One region of the Arcicella rosea genome, then DNA from elsewhere that is predicted to be linked to it. Evidence: riboswitches for the same ligand, from Rfam matches in the RefSeq annotation. Region 1 holds a riboswitch; the other holds the start of a gene.
The links. Region 1 has a riboswitch for cobalamin ahead of metE (5-methyltetrahydropteroyltriglutamate--homocysteine S-methyltransferase). Riboswitches for the same ligand answer to the same signal wherever they lie in the genome.

Region 1 (10,457 bases):
GAAACAACCGCAGGAAATGATGAGGCTTTACAATGAGTCTGTTGATTTTCTCAAGAAAAATCAATTGATAACGATTCCCGCTTTGGCAGAAGAAGGTTGGCGAATGAGTATGATGTCGCCAGAAAGACAATTGGTTAATCCTTTTTTCTTGGGCGGAGAAGAATTTATCATTTCGTACCCAACCAATACCATGACGGAAGACCAAAAATTGATGAGTATGCGGGGAAATAATCCGCATTTTTCAAGAGCGACCGTTCACCATGAATTAATTGCGGGGCATTCTTTACAGTATTTTATGCTGAATAGAAATAAGGTTTATCGTCAGTTCGATACGCCATTTTGGATGGAAGGTTGGGCACTGTATTGGGAATTGTTATTGTATGATATGAATTTCCCAAAATCGCCAGAAGATAAAATTGGAATGCTTTTTTGGCGTATGCACCGTTGTGCTAGAATTATTTTCTCACTCAATTATCATACAAAAAACTGGACACCACAGCAATGTATAGATTTCTTAATCGACCGAGTTGGGCATGAAAAAGCCAATGCCGAAGGCGAAGTAAGGCGTTCGTTTGTGGGCGGTTATGACCCACTTTATCAAATTGCATACATGATTGGCGGGTTACAATTTAGGGCATTAAAAAATGAATTGGTGGATACTGGAAAAATGTCCTACAAACAATTTCATGATGGTGTGATGCAAGAAAACTCTTTACCGATTGAGATGATTAGAGCCATTCTGACGAAGCAATCTTTAGAAAAAGACTTCAAAACAAATTGGCGTTTTTACAAATTCAAATAAGCAATAAATTATTCAAGATATGAAAAGTGTAGTAGTTATAGGTGGTGGAATTATTGGACTAAGTACCGCATATTATTTACAAAAAGCTGGTAATCAGGTAACAGTAATCGACAAAGGCGATTTTTCGGATAACTGTTCCTACGGAAATGCGGGCTATGTTTGTCCGAGTCACTTTATTCCTTTGGCAGCACCGGGCATTATTTGGCAAGGTTTGAAATGGATGTTAAATCCTAAAAGTCCATTTTATGTAAAACCGTCTTTGAATCCTGCTTTATTTGATTGGGGTTTAAAATTCATGAAAAGTGCTACCGAAAAAAATGTAGCCAATTCAGCCATTCCATTAAGAGATATTTCACTACTCAGTCAGCATGAATTTGCTGAATGGGCTTGTTTACCACATTTCGATTTCGCCTACGAACACAAAGGAATGCTAGAAGTATTTCAGACGGAAGCCGTACAAGCACATGCACATCATACTGTAGAAAAGGCTCAAGAATTAGGGTTAGACGTTACTTTATTGAATTATGATGAACTGCAAGCCTTAGAGCCTCAAACAAAAATTAACGGACTGGGTGCTTTATTCTTTAAATGTGACGCACATCTTTATCCAGACAAATTGATGCGAGTATTATTGAAAGACCTCGCAAGCAAAGCTGTTATACTGAAAGCCAATGAGGAAGTAATTCGTTTTGAAAAAAGTAATGGAAAAATCACGAAAGTAATTACGCCAAAACAAGCTTATGAAGCCGATGATTTTGTGATTGCTACGGGTTCATGGAGTAGAGAATTGGCAGAAATGGTGGCGGTAAATTTACCTCTAATGCCGGGAAGAGGATATTCTGTTACTTTAGAGGATTCGCCTTATCAAGTCAATCATCCTATTATTTTGGCGGAAGGAAGAGTAGCCGTAACGCCAATGGATGGCAATAAAATTCGCTTTGGCGGTACGATGGAAGTGGTTTCTACCAAAACGCCACCACAATATCACCGAGTAGAAGGCATTTTAAAATCGGTGAAAGACTTTTTCCCTGAGTTTGATATTCAGCAACCAAGTAATGATAAAATTTGGTACGGTTATCGTCCATGCTCTGCCGATGGCTTACCTTATATTGGCAAAACGAAGCAACATAAAAACGTTGTGATTGCCACTGGACACTCGATGATGGGCTTAAGTCTTGGTCCTGCAACAGGTAAATTAGTAGCTGAATTGGTGAACGAACAGCCGACAAGTATCGACATAAAGGCTTTTGATGTAGAACGTTTTGGTTAAGATAATTGGAAATTATTTGTATTTTTGAGGAGAACCTAAATCTTTCAGCAACTTAAAAGTTGTTATCTTACAATGAATACAAACGCTCCTTTAAGTACTTATTTCGACCAAATCAATAAAAATGTTTGTAAAAATGTAGCTTTTTCGGAAGAAGAACTACGCATTTTTAACGAACATCTTCAATACAAAACCATCAAGAAAAAGACCTTTTTATTACAAGAAGGTGAAATTTGTAATTTCGAAGCATTCGTCATCAAAGGTTGTATGCGAAAGTATTATATCGATAAAAATGGCTTTGAAGTAGTCTTACAATTTGCCATTGAAGATTGGTGGGTAAGTGACATTGCCAGTTTCCACGAACAAAAACCTTCTAATTTATTTATTGAGGCTTTAGAAGACTGTGAGATTTTTGTGTTAACGCCTGAAAAAAAAGAAGCTTTATTAGCCAAAGCGCCCAAATTTGAAAGACAATTTAGGTTACTTGTTCAGAAAAATTTATCGGCAACACAAAGTAGGTTGATTAATTCTATCGCTCAGACTGCCCATGAACGATACGCTGATTTTTTGAAAAAATATCCAAAAATTCCGCAAAGAGTCGCACAACATTACATTGCTTCATACCTTGGTATTTCAGCAGAATTCCTCAGTAAAGTAAGAGCTAAAATGGCGAAAGAGAAATAATTAAAAAGCGGTTGAGAAACATTTCTCAACCGCTTTTTATTAATTAATATCCAGCATTCTGAACTAAATATCCTGGAATATTAGAAGCTCCGTCAATCGCTGTTTGTGGAATTGGGAAGATTCTTTTGTTTTTATCAGTATTTGATTTTTCCGTCCATTTATCTTCGAATTTTCCAAAACGAATCATGTCTGTACGACGAAGCATTTCCCAATAAAATTCAAATCCTCTTTCACGATACAATAAATCTAAAGACATAGTCGTCAAAGCTGGTGCTGGTGCGCTGTAAGTTCTTGCAGCTCTTACAGTATTTACATCTGCTAAAGCACTCGCAACATCATTACTTCTACGCAATTTTGCTTCGGCTCTCATCAAGTAAACATCTGCCAAACGCAAGATTACGATGTCAGCTTCACCAAAGTTTCTACCACTTACCGATTTTTTACTGAATTCATATTTTTCTACTCTGTAACCAGTATTATAATTACTTCCTGCTACTGTAAAATCAATTTGTTCTGTAAAGTCAACGGCTAATGTTGGTTTGTTTCTTGTATCATAAACCAATTTACCCACTTTCATTTTTCCATCAGCACATTTCAAGAAAACACCATTTCTACGAATCAATCCATATTGTTGTCCTCTTAAAATACCACGGTTGATATTAAAGTTTTCAGCAGCCACACATGAATCCGCAGGATTTGAATAAATAGAAAGGTTCTCTCTGTAAAATCTTGGGTCAACTTTCGGGTCTTGTGAACCATAAGCATTTACCCAAGTACGGTAGAAATCAGAAGTAATCGCTGGACCATCTGTACCGTTTGCATTTGGATACGCTGGCAATGGAAACTGATCACCCGAAAGCGAGAAGTACGCCAAACGGTTATGTCCATTCAATTCAGCACGTTGATCTACCGCAAAAACTAATTCTTTGTTAGTATGATTATCCGAATTGAAAATAGAGAAATAATCTCTCGCTAATTGGTATTGACCAGAAGCAATAATTTTATCAGTATATTCAATTACTTTGTCTAAATCTTCATTTTTGAAAGTAACAGCAGTTGCGTAAGGGTCACGATATACACCAGCATTTAAATATAATCTTGCTAATAATCCCCAAACAGCTCCTTTTGTTAATCTTCCAGGACCAACATTGGTTTCTAAATTTGGTTCAACAGCCAATAATTCACTTTTGATGTATTCAACGGCTTTGTCGCCTCTCAAAATAGTTGAGTTTTCACCGATGTCATTTTTCACGAAAACTAAACCGAAAAGGTCTAAAGTCAACATCGAATAATAGGCTCTCATCCCTCTTGCTTCTGCTAAATAGGTTTTAGCTATTGGGTCTTTAGAATTTGGCAAAGTATTGATAGCCGTGATAGCTCTTGACATTCCTTGCAAAATAAAATTCCAAGTATTTCTTAAATTCGGGTCAGTACTTGTTTGTGTATGTGCGTGCAAAGCCAAGTAAATACCATTATCGCCCCAGTCGGTTCCGCCACGGTAAGGTAAAATTGCTTCATCCGTAGAGATTTCCTGAATAGCAAAGTAATTGGTATGTAAAAAAATATCTGGAAGCCTTGCATAAACAGGCGCCATAATTCCGTCGGCAGCTTGTTTTTCAGAAAGGTTTGAAATGAAAGATTCATCCAATACTACTTCTTCAAGATTGGTACAACTTTCAATGGATAATATGCCCATTAGAGCGAATAAAACATATATTTTCTTTTTCATGATTTCGATGATTTGTAATTTGAAAATTTGGTAATTTGAAGATTTGAAAATGATTTTTTCTCAATCATCGCATCAACCAAAGATTGAACAGATAACGGTTAACTGCTTTCAGATAACAGTACTGTCAATTAAAATGAAATATTTAAGCCAAAAATGACAGACCTAGCTTTTGGATAACTTAGGTAATCAATTCCGTAAGAAGTAATACCGTTAACTGTTCTATCCGTATTTACTTCCGGATCAAAACCATCGTATTTTGTAAATACAGCAAGGTTTTGTCCTGTTACAGAAAGTCTCAAAGTAGAAACCCATTTGCTGATTCCTAAAGCTTTAGTATTTACATTATAACCTAAAGTCAAGTTATTCAAACGTAAGAAAGCGCCATCTTTCAAATATCTTGTCGATACTGGAGCGGAGTTATTCACTGATTCGTTTGTTGAAGCAATGGCTTCTGCCGTTGTATTGATACCTTTTGATAATCTTAATTTATAGAAGTTTGCGTTGGCGGTATTGTCATAAATTTTGTTACCCGAAACTCCGTTGAAATTGATTGACAAATCAAATCCTTTATAGTTTGCACGACCAAAGAAGTTAAATTGTTTCGTTGGTAAAGCACTTCCTGCAGCGATACGGTCTTTGTCCGTTACAATTCCATCGCCATCTACATCACGGAAAGTACTGATTCCTTTGTCGTCAAATCCTGTGAATTCTTTCAAGAAGAAAGTTCCAATTGGCTGACCGCTTACATAACCGTTGATTGTTGCTGAAGTCAAACCAGAACCTGAAGCAGAACCTGAAGGAATTACTGAGTAAGGAGAATTTTTAACAACATTATCAATAAAAGTAACGTTTCCACCTAATTCATAAGTAAAGCCTTCTGTAGCAGTATGACGATAGTTTAGTTCTAATTCTAAACCTTTGTTGGTAATCGTCATATCTTTTACATTTGTCCAGAAAGTACCTGCTGGCTGCACTGGATCGGCTGGAATTACTTCTAATAAAATATCGCCAGATACTTTATTGAAGACATCAATTGTACCTGTTAAAGCGCCATTCAAGAAACCAAAGTCAATCCCTAAATCTGTTTGTGTTGATTGTTCCCACTGAATATTCGGGTTTGCCAATCTTGTATAAGAAGTACCTGCTGGAAATGCACCAGTTTCAGATAATGGATAAGAAGTTCCTGCTGAAACAACAGAAGTAAATCTTGCTTGTGTGATTTTTGAAGGAATTTCTTGGTTACCAGTACGTCCCCAACCTGCTCTTACTTTCAAATTACTCAAAGCAGACCCTTTCAAGAATTCTTCTTCAGAGATTCTCCAACCTGCCGAGAAAGAAGGGAAAACGCCATATTTATTGTTTGCTCCAAACTTTGAAGAACCATCAACTCTTAAAGTTGCTGTTAATAAATACTTGTCATTGAACTGATAATTTACTCTTGAGAAAAACGATTGTAATTCATCGTTTGTAGCATAGCCTGTTGGCTTATTGTTTGCCAAAGTAAGTTCTTGTCCTAAACCAGGATTATAAATTGGTTCAATATCAGAAATCGGGAATTTATTGATACTGTATGAACGTCCACGGAACATGAATTTCTGATACGAATGTCCCACTAAAGCAGAAAAACTATGTTCTTTGATTGCTTTTGTATAAGTCAAATAGTTTTCAATCAAGCGGTTAGTATTTGTAATATTGATTGTTTCTAAACGACCATCTTGCAAAGGCACTGCATTTGCCAACGATTGTAAATCACGAGTAGAGCTTGAATTATCAATCCCGAAATTCAATTTATAGACTAAACCATCAATGATTTTGATAGAAGGAGAAATGTTTCCGATGATACGAGTAATAGAAGTAGCATCTTTTTCCAATTTCATCGTCGTCAATGGATTTACACCATTTACATACGAGTACGGTTGTCCTTTATCGTCATAAGCAGGATAAGTAGGGTTTGTAGAAATCGCTGCTCCGATAATCCCTGTAATTGGCGGTCGTTCATTATACGTATTCGTTGCATTCAAATTCACATCGACAGTCACACGGTCTTCCAATAATTTTTGGGTTACGTTAATACGACCCGTGTAACGGTCTAATTGGTTATTTTTCAGAATACCTTCTTGGTTTTGAATTCCGAAAGAAGCATAATAGGTCAATTTTTCAGCACCACCACCTAATGAAATATTATGGTTTTTAGTAAGTGCTGTTCTTGAAATTTCTTTCTGCCAATCGGTTGAAGCCTTCAAATCTTCCAAAACGCCTCCTAATGCTGGTACTTGTTTACGGTATTCATCAGCCGAGAAAATAGGCAGAGCTCTCGCCATTGTTGAGAAACCATAACTTGTAGAATAATTGAAAGAAGAAAAACCTGTTTTCCCTTTTTTAGTCGTGATTAAAATAACCCCGTTAGCTCCTCTTGAACCATAAATTGCTGTTGCCGAAGCATCTTTCAATACATCAATTGATTCAATATCTTGTGGATTCAAAAAGTTCAGCGGATTCGTTGCTCCACCGCTACTTGAATTATCTAAAGCCAAACCATCTACTACAAAAAGTGGCGTACTTCCTGTTCTTACTCCGCCTGGTCCACGTACGCTAATATTCTGAACACCACCTGGTTCTCCACTTGCTGAAGTAACATTTACACCCGATACTTTACCTTGTAAAAGTTGTTCTGGCGAGTTGATAATCCCTTGGTTGAATTCCGCAGGTTTCAATGATTTTACCGAACCTGTAATATCTTTTTTCGTTGAACTTCCGTAACCAACTACTACTACTTGCTCTAAGTCTGAAGCACTTGATACAAGCGCTACTTCTATCGTACTTTTTCCTGCAATCGCAATTTCTTGTTTTTCATAACCAATGAATGAAAATACCAAAGTCGCTTTTTCATCTGCCGTAATACTAAAATTTCCGTTGGCATCGGCATTTATACCACGTTTGCTATCTTTTACTAGAATGTTACAACCCGCCAATGGCTCTTTGGTTTTCGCATCAATTACTCTTCCTTTTACAGTAATTTCTTTTACTGCTTTATTAAGTACTGTTTGTTCATAAGCATTTGTTTTATTTGTTGAGAGAAGAGTAACATTACTGGCAAAAGTTGGATTAGCAGAAACGCCAACTGTTGCCCCAACTAAGACTCCAAGGATAAGCTTCGATTGAGTCTTAAAAAAAGGTTTTTTGTTCATTGTTGTTGTGTTGTAAATTGGAATATTCTTATTTTATCACAATATAATTAAATTGCAAACAAAAAAGAAAAATAAGGATTAGGTTTTTAATTGAGGGCGCAAGTTATTCATGTAAGATTTCCGGAAAGTAAAGCCTGTGTTATCAAAACATGATTTTTTCATAACATAGCCTTAATTTATCATTGGATTCATTTTTGAAAAACAATGCTTATTATTTAATAATACAAAAAGATAAATTATCATTTATATTCAAATATATTTATTTAATTATCCTAAATAAATATATTAAATAGTTAAAACATCTATATTTTAAAATATTTAAGGTTAATATATCTACAATCAATTGTTCATTAATACCTTTGCTTCGTAACAGTAAACACCCGTCAATCAGAAGGTTGGTTTTAAGAAAAAGTGAATTGCTTTTTGCTAGAAATTAAAAAGGAATCGTGTGTAAATCACGAACAGACGTGCTACTGTAAGTAACGGTTTCGTTCAGAAACGAATTTTCTTCCGTTTTGTCCATTGTTCTTTTCTAAGAATGAGAAGGGCGAAGAAAATGTTATAAGTCAGGAGACTTGCCTACCTTCTCAATGACTATTCCCTCACGATTAGGGCTTAGTTCACGCATTGATTTTTTACAAATACTTGTCGAATATTAACTGTTTCAGCAGTGAACCAGCGTGTGCTTATGCTTTACGCATGGCGGTGTGGTGTTTTCAAGTTTCATTCGGTGTATCGCAAAAACACACCAAAAAATCATCGAAACCCGATGATGACGAACCTTAAAACAACAATTACTATGTTTACACACAATTTGGGTTACCCACGTATCGGTAGCAAAAGAGAATTAAAACGTGCTTCTGAGCAATTTTGGGCTGGTAAAAGCACGAAAGATGAATTACTTTGGATTGGTCGCCAAATCAAAAGACAAAACTGGCAGCTTCAACAAGATGCTGGCATTGATTTGATTCCTTCGAATGATTTTTCACTTTATGACCATATTTTGGACACTGCCATGTTGGTCGGAGCAATTCCAGAACGTTATCATGCTTTGGTGGACGGACAAACCAACCGTGAATTAGACATTTACTTTGCAATGGCAAGGGGCGTACAACGTGACGGACTCGATATCAAAGCGATGGAAATGACCAAATGGTTTGATACGAACTACCATTACATCGTTCCTGAATTCACTAAAAATCAACACTTTAAAAGATATTCTGATAAAATTATTATTGACTTTGAAGATGCCAAACAAATAGGAATTGTGACAAAACCTGTTTTGATTGGTCCAGTTTCATTTCTTTTATTGGGAAAAGAAAAGGAAGCTGGTTTTCATCGCATTGATTTATTAGAAAAATTATTGCCGATTTATATAGACATTTTACAAGAATTGGCGATTCGTGGAGCAAAATGGATGCAATTAGATGAACCTTGTTTGACCTTGGATTTGACAGAAAACGAGCAAATTGCTTTCCAACAAGCTTATCAAAAAATCAAAAAGGCAGTACCAAACTTAAATATTTTGGTCGCTACTTATTTTGAATGTACAGGCGAAAATATTTATGTAGCCACTACTTTAGACATTGATGCTTTACACCTTGATTTGGTACGTTGTCCTTCGCAATTGGATGATATTTTTGAGCAAACAGATTTTGCCCAAACTGAAAAAATCTTATCGCTTGGTGTTGTCGATGGTAGAAATATTTGGAAGAATGACTATGCTAAATCCTTGAAATTCATCCAAAAAGCAATTGATACTTTAGGACAAGAAAGAGTAATGATTGCACCTTCCTGTTCATTATTACACTCTCCTTGCGATTTGGATTTAGAACAAAATGAACAAGTACTTACACCAGAAATCAAAAATTGGATGGCTTTTGCCAAGCAAAAGTTGAATGAAATAAATGTGCTAAGAAAACTTTCTGAACCAGCATCTGCTTCATTATTTGCTCAACAATTTACTGAAAATCAGCAGGCGATTCAAAGTAGAAAAGATTCAAAGCTGATTCATAAACCACAAGTAAAAGCAAGAGTAGCCGCTTTGACGGAACAAGATTCACATCGCCCAAGTCCGTTTAGTGTTCGTCAGGCTTTACAGTTGGACACCTTAAAACTTCCACTTTTCCCAACTACAACCATTGGTTCGTTTCCGCAAACCGATGATGTACGTGTATTGAGAGCGAACCTTAAAAAAGGAGTAATTTCACAGGAAGAATACGATGCCCAAATTGCGATAGAAATTGAAAAATCTATCCATTGGCAAGAAGAAATTGGCTTGGATGTATTGGTGCATGGCGAATTTGAGCGCAATGACATGGTAGAATATTTCGGCGAACAATTATCTGGATATGTATTTTCTCAGAATGGTTGGGTACAAAGTTATGGTAGTCGCTGTGTGAAACCACCAATTATTTATGGTGACGTTGAACGCCCTGTGGCGATGACGGTTCGTTGGTCGGAATTTGCACAATCGAAAACGCAAAAACTGATGAAAGGAATGCTTACTGGACCAATTACGATTTTACAATGGTCATTTGTAAGAGACGACCAAGCTCGCAAAACCACGGCTTTCCAAATTGCAATGGCGATTCGTGATGAAGTATTAGATTTAGAAAAAGCGGGTATCAAAGTGATTCAAATTGACGAACCTGCTATTCGTGAAGGTTTGCCTTTACGCCGTGCCGATTGGGAATATTACTTGCAATGGGCAGTTGAAGCCTTCCGTTTAAGTGCATCTGGCGTGAAAGACGAAACGCAAATTCATACGCACATGTGTTATTCTGA
Region 2 (10,457 bases), on a different contig from region 1:
ACTACAAGACAACCATTTACCATAGAATTAGGAACAGAGACTCCTATGATTGTCCATTGATAAATAGGTTGACATCCTGTTATCGTATTTAAAGTACAACTTCCACTTGTTGCATTATTATAGGCATTGTTAGCCTCAGCTAAACATATGCTATTTGTATTTGCACATACCAATCCACAGTAAGGGGTTGCTTGGGTTGAATTTACTGTCGGGTTGTTATTTGTATATATTTTAGAAAGTTCTATTGAGAATTTTTGAATATTCTTGGTAGAAAAATCACTATTGTAGTAGGCTTTGAAAATCTTTTCTTTATACCTTTTTTCTGCATTGTCCTTGAAGAGAAAATCATTTATATCTGTATAACCTAAAAATCCAATATATTTCCCTAAGGATTCTTTTGATGGATTCTTTGTATATTCATCATAAGCAGTAACTATGTCACGTTCATAATTCTTTAATTCCTCTTCTGACAAACTTTTTATTTTCTCATTTATAGTATTGAACTTTATGTTTTGTAGTATTGACAATGACTTCAAGTCCCAATTATTTTCGATGGGTACTACTGTTTTTAATTGCAAATCGCTATCAGGAACAATGCTAGTACTATTTGAACATTTGGTCATTAGAAATGAAACGACGCAGATAAGGAGTAAACAGGTTATTTTTTTCATATTTTGTAAAAGTTTTAAATTATAATGTGAACCTACTTTAATGTTTCTTCTACTCCAATCAGGAAACTGATAATATGTTTATTTAAGATACTTGAAGAATTAAATCATTAATTTTTAGTTGATATACTTCACATATTTTGATAAGATATTTAATGCTAGGTTTGTGTTTTCCAGACTCCCAATTATTATAAGTACTTTGAGCAACGCCAATATATTCTGCTATTTCTGTTTGGGTTAGACCTAAGGATTGTCTGTTCTTTATAAGTATAATTGATAATTGAGAAAAATTCATATCAATTTTAGGGAGATTTAATAACTGTATTGCGATAAAAAATAATCAGATTTCTTCAAAAGAGATAAATAGTAGAAGATATAATCTCTTGCATCACGTTTAATATTAATTAGGATGACATTATTTTCAAAACAATGTCATCCTAATCCTTAAGTTAAGCTATTTGAAATTAGTAACTATTTAAAGAAAAAGCCACTAGGTCCAACTTCCGTCTTTATTGAATCTATTAAAGCACCACTAGGCTGATATCTAATTACATAACCCGCTTGCTTGTATGAAGGAGTGAGGCCAGCATATATAATTCCATTTTTAACGTCAAATGCAAAGCCTGTAAAAGCACGCTTGATTAAAGGCGTTGTTGTCGAAATAGTAGCATCAGTTATATTAAAGCTATAAATTTCACCTTTCTTTCTAGAGTTATCTGCATAATCTTCATATGAATAATCAAAGAAGATAACTGTCTTGTTAGCATTTAATGTCAAATTATTTGGACTTGAAGATGGCTTTGAACTAACCTTAAGGCGAGCTTCAACAATTTTAGAAGTAGGATTGATACGAAGGATTTCACTTCCAACTGTACACCAAACTTTGTTATTAGCATCCACTACAAAACTAGCAGCTGCACCTTGTACAGGAATATTTCCAGATACTTCGTCTTTAGTTATGTCTACAACTGAAATCGAATTAATACCTGAAAATGAAGTGTTTCCAATAAATGCTTCATTACCTACTATTACTATGCCTTCAGCACCATTTTGAACAGGTATTTTTTTAGTGATTTTATTAGTGGTAAGGTCAATTACAGCTATATAGCCTAATTTATAACTATAATCAGGATTGAATGTGTCCCAACAAACTACATAAGCCTTATTAGTACCTGCTTTTATTACACTTCGAGGGTTTTCAACATCTTTAATTGTTGCTACTGATTTAAAAGTACTTGCTGATACGATTTCAATAGCATCGTTACCATTGGTAGAGTTATCTACCAAGATTATCCCTTTGTCAGCAACCTCCGCATAGCCCATAACTAAACCAGACAAAGAACGAGTATTTTCTTTTTGAAAAACATCATTAGAAATTGTTTTGGTTGTTGGATTGTACAAAGAAATTGACCCGTTATTGTCAGTGAAATTACCTATGTTAACTACAAACACACCAGCATCATAAGGTTGAGCAGGTACTACTACTTCTGTTTCTGAATTACAAGCGTTTAACGACAAGAATAAAGAAGTTGCTACCAATGAGCGAACGATAATAGAATTAAATTGCATTGTTTTATTATTGATTAAAATATGAAAACGATTTGGGTTTTTGGATGTGGGATTTCGGTCGTCGGATTTCGGATTTCAGATTTTTTAGTTATTGAAAATGAAAAAAGATGAACTTGAAACCCGAAAACCATATCCAAAATTCAAATTCCAAAAGCTGAATTCAGAAGACCGAAAGCCCAAATCCGAAATCCGATGACCGAAAGCTGAAATCCGAAACCACAAATCCAAAATCTAAATACTCATAATCCATCCCAAAGAGAAACCTCTTCCCGGCATGGCATTCTTTTTTACACTCGGATACACCGTATCCGTCAAGTTATTTATTTGAAAAATTAGGTTTGATTGAATTTCGCCCAATTGGATTTTACCCGAAATGGTTGAATTCAAAATAAAGTAAGATGGAAAAGGTCGTCCAGAATGGTCGAAAGTGATAAAGCGTTCAGAATTATACAATCCTTGAATATTTAAATTCCAATTTCCTTTGCCAATATATGCTGTACCCGAAATCGAATGACGTGGTACGTAAATCATTTGTTTGCCGATAAAATCTTCTGTATAAGCCGCATAAACTTTTTGTTGAGAAGTGTTCGTAAGAGCATAAGTACCCGTAAAACCAGCTATTTTATCGGCCTTTGTATATTTGATATTTCCCGAAACTTCAAAACCTTTTGCCAATACTTGTTGGAGATTTTCTACCCGATACCCTTTGTCTGGATTCCAGTAAGTCCAGTCGTTAACCAAATTATGATAAAGATTAATATCCAAAGAAGTATTTATATTTTCAGAAAGAACCTGTTTCCAATTGATTCCCATTTCTTTGTTGAAACCACTTTCTGGACGAATGTCTGGATTACCCATAACTTTCCAATAGCGTTCGTTCAAAGTAGGTAAACGGTAACTTTTGGCAACATTGGCTGTAGCTTTAATTTCATGCTTTTTCGTTGAAAATACTGCATATTCAATACCCAATGAAGGCGTAAAAGGAGCTTTATAACGGCTTGAAAAAGCCTGACGAAGATTCAGCGAAATAATTAATTTTTCTGCAAGTTGCTGTCTGATTAAAGCAAAAATATCCTGACGGTTTTCAGTAATTGCACCACCGCCATAGCCATCAACTTTTGCTACATAATGCACAAATTCTCCACCGATTCTGATAGAAGTATTGCCAAAACCATCAAAGGATTTAAAAGAAAATTCGTGTTCTGCACGACTAATGTAGCGGTCGGTTTCGGAATGACTTGGATTAGCAAAATCGCCCGTTCCATAATCAATAATGTCTCTGACAAAAGCCGCTTTTACATTTGTATTTCCGAACTGATAGGAAGAAAGAAAACGGTACGCTTTTGTTTGTGTAATTTCTCTGGAGGCAATTACATCTGGCTGAATACTCAACTTATTGTCAGTCAGCCAAATATTCAAAGAAAGTACATTGTTATTTTTTTGTTTCAAGTACAAATCTTGAATAAAACCTTTTTGGGCAGTTTCAGTAGGTTCAATCGGGTAAGTTCTTCCTTTGCTATCAGTTCTTTCTGTGGCTGAAAAATGATTATTGTATTTACTTCCGTAAAGTAAAGTTTTGCCAGAAAATTGTAAACCGTTTTTGTAAGACTTTACAAAACGTAAACCTGTTTGTAGATTATAATTATCAAAACTTCCGTACTGTCCGCCAAGCGTGAAGTTCATTCCTTGTCTTTTCCATTGTGGAACAGAATTGAGTAAAATACTTCCACCCACTGCATCAGAACCCACGCAGGAAGCCGAAGAACCATATTGAATCGCCATTTGGTCGAAACCTAACAATGGAACAGTTGAAAAATCGGTTTGTCCCGCCATTGGATTATTAATGTTCAATCCATTCCACATCACTGCCGTGTGCATGGCAGAAGTTCCTCTGAAAGAAATACTTGTTAACTGACCAGTTCCATAACTTTTAAAAGCGATGGGAGATTGATATTGTAGAAAATCGGCTAAAGTTTGAAATTGAAAACGAGCTAAAGTAGCAGAATCTATTTTTTGTACTTTCAAGCCTGCCATAAAATGTTCAGTAGCAAAACCTGTTACTTTTACTTCGTCGATTTGTTTGTTGGCAATTTCTTGGGCATGGCTTCGCAAGGATATAAAAATACCCATGACTAAAAGTATTGGCTGAAAACGTAAGCAATACGTAAAAACAGCAGACATAACGTTGATAGTTAAGCCTTGACCTGCGGAATGAAACCGAAAATATTGACCAAGAAAATTGAAAGAAAAATCGAACGCTCAATGATGCTTATCCTCCGTAAGCAAGCAATCAAGAATGATTTAATGGCAGGTCTCCTGACTTGTTTCTCATGTACCCAAACCTTCCCAGAATAATATTTGGTGAATTTGTGAATTTGTGATTTAGTGATTAATAAGCCAATTAAATTTTAGGATTATTTTTGAATTTCTTCATTCACTCAATCATTTATTCACTCAATCACCACTAAACCAGTGGCTATTGAAGAATGGTAATGATGGTATTGAAACTTACAGTTGCGGGGACAGTACAGGCATTCAACCTGATTCCCTATTAAGCTTTAAACTTGTATTGATACAAGCCTAATGCACCATAAACTGATGCAAAGGTAGCAGAAATTTTATGTTATTTTGAAGAAAGAATTTTAAAAGCTTGATTTATAGGCTTTTTTGTTGTGATTATTGGCTTATAAATCAAGTAATTAGGAACGTTTACTCTTCCATTAATTTTTTGAGGTCATCCATTTTAATTGGCTTAACCAAATAATTACTTACAATTTCATAAGATTTTGCTCTTTTAATATCCTCAGGGTCGATAGAGCTGGTGACGATAAAAATCGTCACAGCATTTTCAATAGGAATTTGGATAAATTCATCTAAAAATTGCCATCCGTCCCAAATAGGCATATTCAGGTCGAGCAAAATCAAATCTGGTAGTTTTTCACCAGCTATGATACTTGTTTTAAGGTTATCATAAGCTTCTTTACCATTTTTAAAAACCAAAAAGCCATTACAAAAATTGGCTAATTGCATCAGTCTTTTAGTGCCGAAAACAAAGATAGGGTCATCGTCGATGATGCAAGCAATGTCAATTTTTTTCATATTTAAGATATATGCTGAATGTTGTTCCTTTATCTACTTCACTACTTACTTCTACTTTTCCACCCATTGCCTCAATTTGATTTTTGGTAATGAATAAACCAACACCTCTGGCATCTTTATGGTAATGAAATGTTTTGTACAAACCAAAAAGTTTGGCGCCATGTCGTTTTAAATCTATGCCCAAACCGTTGTCTTCTATTTTCAGAATAAGGTAATCTTTTTCTATAATAGTTGATAGTTTGATGTAGCTATCTCTTTCATCTGAAGAGTACTTGATAGCATTTGTCAGAAAGTTAAGCATAATACTATCTAAATAGGCGGGAATGGCTAGTACTTTTTCATCTGTATTAATATTGTTTTCAATCGCCACTTTTGATTCACGGGCAAGAGCCGATACATTTTGAATGGCATTTTGGATTGCGTTATACAAACTTACTCCTTTTAAATTATCAATAACGGCTGTATTCATCAATACTACTTCATTCAAATGAGCAATGGTTTCGCCAAGATTTTTGGAAGCAGATTTTAATAAATTTAAGTATTCATTTTCGGATAATTCAGGATTTTCCTCAAGAAGTATATCCATCATCATTGAGATATTTCCAGAGTGAGACCTCAAATTATGTGAAACAATATGAGCAAAGTTTTTTAGTCTTTCATTTTGGTCTTTTGTAACATCTAAAAGTGCTTTTATCTCTTGCTCCGCATTTTTTTGCTGAGTAATATCAATAATTTGTGAGATAAAATATAAAGGCTGATTAGACTGATTTCTTACTAAAGATGCTGCCAAAATGATTTGAACGATATGTCCTTTTTTATGGATGTATCGTTTTTCCATCTGATAATGTGACCTTTTTCCATCAATCAATTCTTGAACTAAGTCAAGGTCAGCTTTTAAATCATCTGGATGAGTAATTTCTTGGAAAGTAAGTTGATAGAGTTCTTCTTCAGAATATCCAATAATTTGACAAAGCGTTTGATTAATTTTTAGCCATTTTCCGTCAATATCAAGCAAAGCCATACCAATTGCCGCATTTTCGAAATTACCTCTAAAAGCTTCTTCACTAATCTGAAGTTTTTCTAGCGCTTTTTTTCTTTCAGTAATATCGTGCATCGCTACAACAGCACCGAATAATTCACCATTAGGTCCTTTGAGTTGAGCACCCGAAATAGATACAATATGACTTGGGCCATCGTTAGGAGCAATAATTATCTCAACATTATGAATATTTCCTGCTTGTAAAGTCCGAATCAGCGGTATTTCTTCAGTACTTAGTTTTGTTGTACCATCTAAACGATAAAGCCCATAATAATTAGGAAATTCTTCCGGAGGAATATTAGCGATAGGTAAGCCATGCCATTGTTTAGTGGTATTGTTAAACAAAGTAAGGTTACCGTGCTGGTCGCAAGCTACAATACCAATATCAATACTCTCAAGAATGGTTTCTAATAAAGTATGGTTTTCCAGAAGACTTTGTTCAATTTTTTTACGTTCGGTAATGTCGTCTGTGTACATAATAATGCCACCAATTTTGTCATTATCTTCAGTGTACCAAGGTTTCACTTCCCATTTCAACCATTGTACAGAACCATCTTTTCTAACAAATTTATCTTCATCTCGTTTGATAGATTTTCCTTGTAAACATTCTTGGTGTATTTTTTTCCATTCATCGCCTATTTCTGGAAAAATCTCGTAGTGTGATTTTCCGATTAAATCAATACCTTCTAAATGATAATCCGTTCGCCATTTTTCTGATATAGCCAAATACTTTACATCAGTATCAAACATTGCAATAGCGGTAGGAGTATGTTCAATAAATACAGTATTACGTTCAATTTTTTTCTTTTGTTCGCTAATGTCAGAATGTGTTCCGTACATCATCAAAGGTTTTCCTTCGTTTGTCCAGCTTACCACTTTTCCTCTGGCAATAATCCAAACCCAATGCCCTGCTTTGTGTTTCATTCGGCATTCGCATTGGTAATATTCGGTTTGTTTTGAAAAACAAGCTTGAACTCTTTGATTAGATATTTTTAAATCATCAGGATGTACCAATTTCAACCAAGTATCTATACTGATTGGTGCTAATTCATCTAAAGTATAACCCACTATTTCTGCCCAACGCTCATTAAAAAAGGTTTCGCCAGTTTGTACATTCCATTCCCAAGTACCAGCATTAGTACCTTTTATAACGCTTTGAAGCTTTTGCTTTTCTTTAATGAGTTCTTCTTGCGCTAGTTTCTGAGCATGAATATCCTGAAAAGTACCATAAATTCTAACACATTTTTCTTCATAAAATTCAGCTTGACCGATTGCCCTAACCCATTTGAGATTTCCTTTAGCGGTAACAATTTTTAAATCAACATCATAGTGTTTACCAGTTGAAATGGCTAATTCTACTGCTTTTGTAATTTGCTCTCTGCTTTCTCCTTCTTCAAAAAAATGAATGGCGGTTGATAAATTGGGTTGGTAGTCGTCAGGAACTTCATGAATTAGTTTAGTGATTTTACTCCAGTATGGTATTTGGGTTTCCATGTCAATTTCCCAATAACCAACCATTGCAGCGGCATTGCATCGCTCCAAAAACTCATCTTTTCTCATTAATTCTGTTACGTCTGTAAAAGAAATGATAGCGTTAATGGCAGCACCATCGCTATTTCTGATAAGCATCGCACGGCAGCGAAACCAAACCATTGAACCGTTTTGATGTTTGAATCGAAGAATTTCGTCGTAAGGTTTATTAGGACTTTTGTAATGCTCAAAGAATTTTTTAGCATCATCAAGATGAATCAGGGTTCTCCAGACATAATGGTTTTCTGGAATTTCGTTAGGCGAAAAACCTAGAGTAGTCCAAAATTTAGGATTAATCCATTCGTTTGAAGGATCTTCAATATCAAGATATCCAAAACCATCCAATGCTGATTCTTGGATAAAATCAAATATTGAAAAGTCACTCTTGATAAGGCTATATAATTCTTGTTTAGGCTTACTCATTAATTTTGGCGGGGGATTTACTAAATGTTTTAAGGCAATCAATAGCTCGATTTATTTAACCGAGTTTATATTTTTTGAATGCAAAACCTTTTGAATGTTGTTTATAGATATTGACTTTGGCTGATTTTTTATAAAAAAGAACCAAATGTTCAAATTTAATGCAGAAAATCGTTGAGGAAGTTTTTATAAAAGGAAATTAATCAAAAACATTTAGATGCACAAGGAGATAAATCAGGAAGTGTGTATTTAAAATACAAGGCTAGAAACATTATTATAAAAAAGTAAAGGACCTTATTGAATTGTTGTTTTTAGCGAGAAGTACCCCTAAACCTTAAATCGCATAACATTGGGGTAACATAAACATAAACTAAGCATAACACAAGCGTAATACTGCGGTTATATAGCCGACCTAATTTTGTGCCATCAAAAAACAAACCAGTATGATGAAGCGCAAATTACTTTACACATTAATTATTTTATTTTCTTCTCTTTCATTCACCTTCGCTCAAGAAGGAACTATTCGTGGTACAATTAAAGATGCAGTAAGTAAAGAAGACTTAGTTGGAGCAACCGTTTTTATTGAAGGAATCAACAAAGGAGCAGCCGCTGATATCAACGGTTTCTTTTCATTCAATAAAATTCCAGTTGGTAATTATAAATTGAAAATATCATTTGTTGGATATAAAGTAAAATTCATTGAAAATGTAAAAGTTGTTGAAGGTAGTGTTACAGAAATCAACACTTTTATCGAAGAAGACCAAGCTACTACTTTAAATGAAGTAAAAGTTGTAGCAAAGAAATTAACTAATACTGAAGTTTCGGTTATCTCAGAAATCAAAGCTGCTCAGCAAATTGTAAGTGGTATTTCTGCCGCACAAATTGGTAAGACTTTAGACCGTACCGCTGCCGAAGTAGTAAAACGTGTACCGGGTGTAACAATTTTCGGAGACCGTTTCATTAACATTCGTGGTTTGAATGAACGTTATAACACAGTAATGTTAAATAACGTATTTACACCAAGTATGGAATCGGATGTTCGTTCATTTTCATTCGATGTTATTCCTTCAGGACAAATCGACCGTATTTTAGTATATAAATCTCCAGCCGCTGAATTACCGGGTGAATTTGCTGGTGGTGTGGTGAAAATCTTCACGAAAAGTATTCCAGACGAAAATTATTTGACAGTTGATGTAAGCGGAGCTTACCGTGATGGAACTACAGGAAAAGAATTTTTCCGTCCGCAAACTGGAAAATACTCTTATACAGGTTTTAATAATGGTTTTTCAGACCTTCCTAAATATTTCCCAACAACAAGCGAGCTAAAACAAATTGCTGTTTCTAACCAAGCAGCCTTAACACAAGCTGGACAAATGTTAAGAAATACTTGGACGCCAGAATCTTCTACTGCTATTCCTGATTTACGTTTCTCAATTACTGGTGCTTATAAATTTATTGATAAAGAAGATTTGAAATTGGCGAACATCACAGCCTTTAACTACAGTAATACTCGTACAACTTTTGAAATGGCAAGAAGTGATTTTGGTTATTCAATTGACCAAAATAGCGTAGAAACCATTAATGAAGATACTAAATTCAGAGATTTACAATATAACAACTCAGTTCGTGCAGGTTTTTTACATAACTGGGCTTTGAGATTGAACGAAAACCACACATTTGAATTTAAAAACCTCTATAACCAAATGAGCAACGCTCAATATGTGAATAGAAATGGTTTAGAAAATGGTGGAACTTGGAATATTCGTTCACTAGACCAAGTATATCGTGGAATTTACACAGGTCAAGTATTGGGTCGTCACAACTTCAATGATAATAAAACAAAATTAGACTGGGTAGTTGGTTACAATAAATCAAACAGCGATCGTCCTGATTATAAGCGTTATAGATATTCAACAGAAGGAGCAACACCAACATTATTAGTTCCTTTTGGAGCAGCGCAAACGGTTAACTTGGGAAGAACGAATATCATGCTCGACGAAGATGCTATTCTAGGAGGAATCAATTTAGTACAAAAATTAACGGTATCAAAAGGAAAAACGGCAGAAGATAATAAGGAAATAGAAGTAAAAGCAGGTGTTTTTTACGAAGACAAGAAACGTACATTTAATGCT

Region 2: it holds a riboswitch for cobalamin, as region 1 does, so the genes downstream of both, ABID42_RS02190 (TonB-dependent receptor plug domain-containing protein) here and metE (5-methyltetrahydropteroyltriglutamate--homocysteine S-methyltransferase) in region 1, are expected to answer to the same signal.

What each region holds. Positions count from the first base shown of each region.
Region 1 is NZ_JBEUMS010000017.1:81,999-92,455, reverse strand. Features, by position in the region: gene ABID42_RS19830 (DUF885 family protein) at 1-802, shown strand, start outside; gene ABID42_RS19825 (NAD(P)/FAD-dependent oxidoreductase) at 822-2,072, shown strand; gene ABID42_RS19820 (Crp/Fnr family transcriptional regulator) at 2,145-2,753, shown strand; gene ABID42_RS19815 (RagB/SusD family nutrient uptake outer membrane protein) at 2,797-4,482, opposite strand; gene ABID42_RS19810 (SusC/RagA family TonB-linked outer membrane protein) at 4,611-7,670, opposite strand; cobalamin riboswitch at 8,050-8,267, shown strand; gene metE (5-methyltetrahydropteroyltriglutamate--homocysteine S-methyltransferase) at 8,470-10,457, shown strand, end outside.
Region 2 is NZ_JBEUMS010000001.1:483,785-494,241, reverse strand. Features, by position in the region: gene ABID42_RS02205 (hypothetical protein) at 1-671, opposite strand, end outside; gene ABID42_RS02200 (helix-turn-helix transcriptional regulator) at 754-963, opposite strand; gene ABID42_RS02195 (YncE family protein) at 1,140-2,237, opposite strand; gene ABID42_RS02190 (TonB-dependent receptor plug domain-containing protein) at 2,469-4,418, opposite strand; cobalamin riboswitch at 4,527-4,845, opposite strand; gene ABID42_RS02185 (response regulator) at 4,947-5,336, opposite strand; gene ABID42_RS02180 (PAS domain S-box protein) at 5,323-8,328, opposite strand; gene ABID42_RS02175 (TonB-dependent receptor) at 8,769-10,457, shown strand, end outside.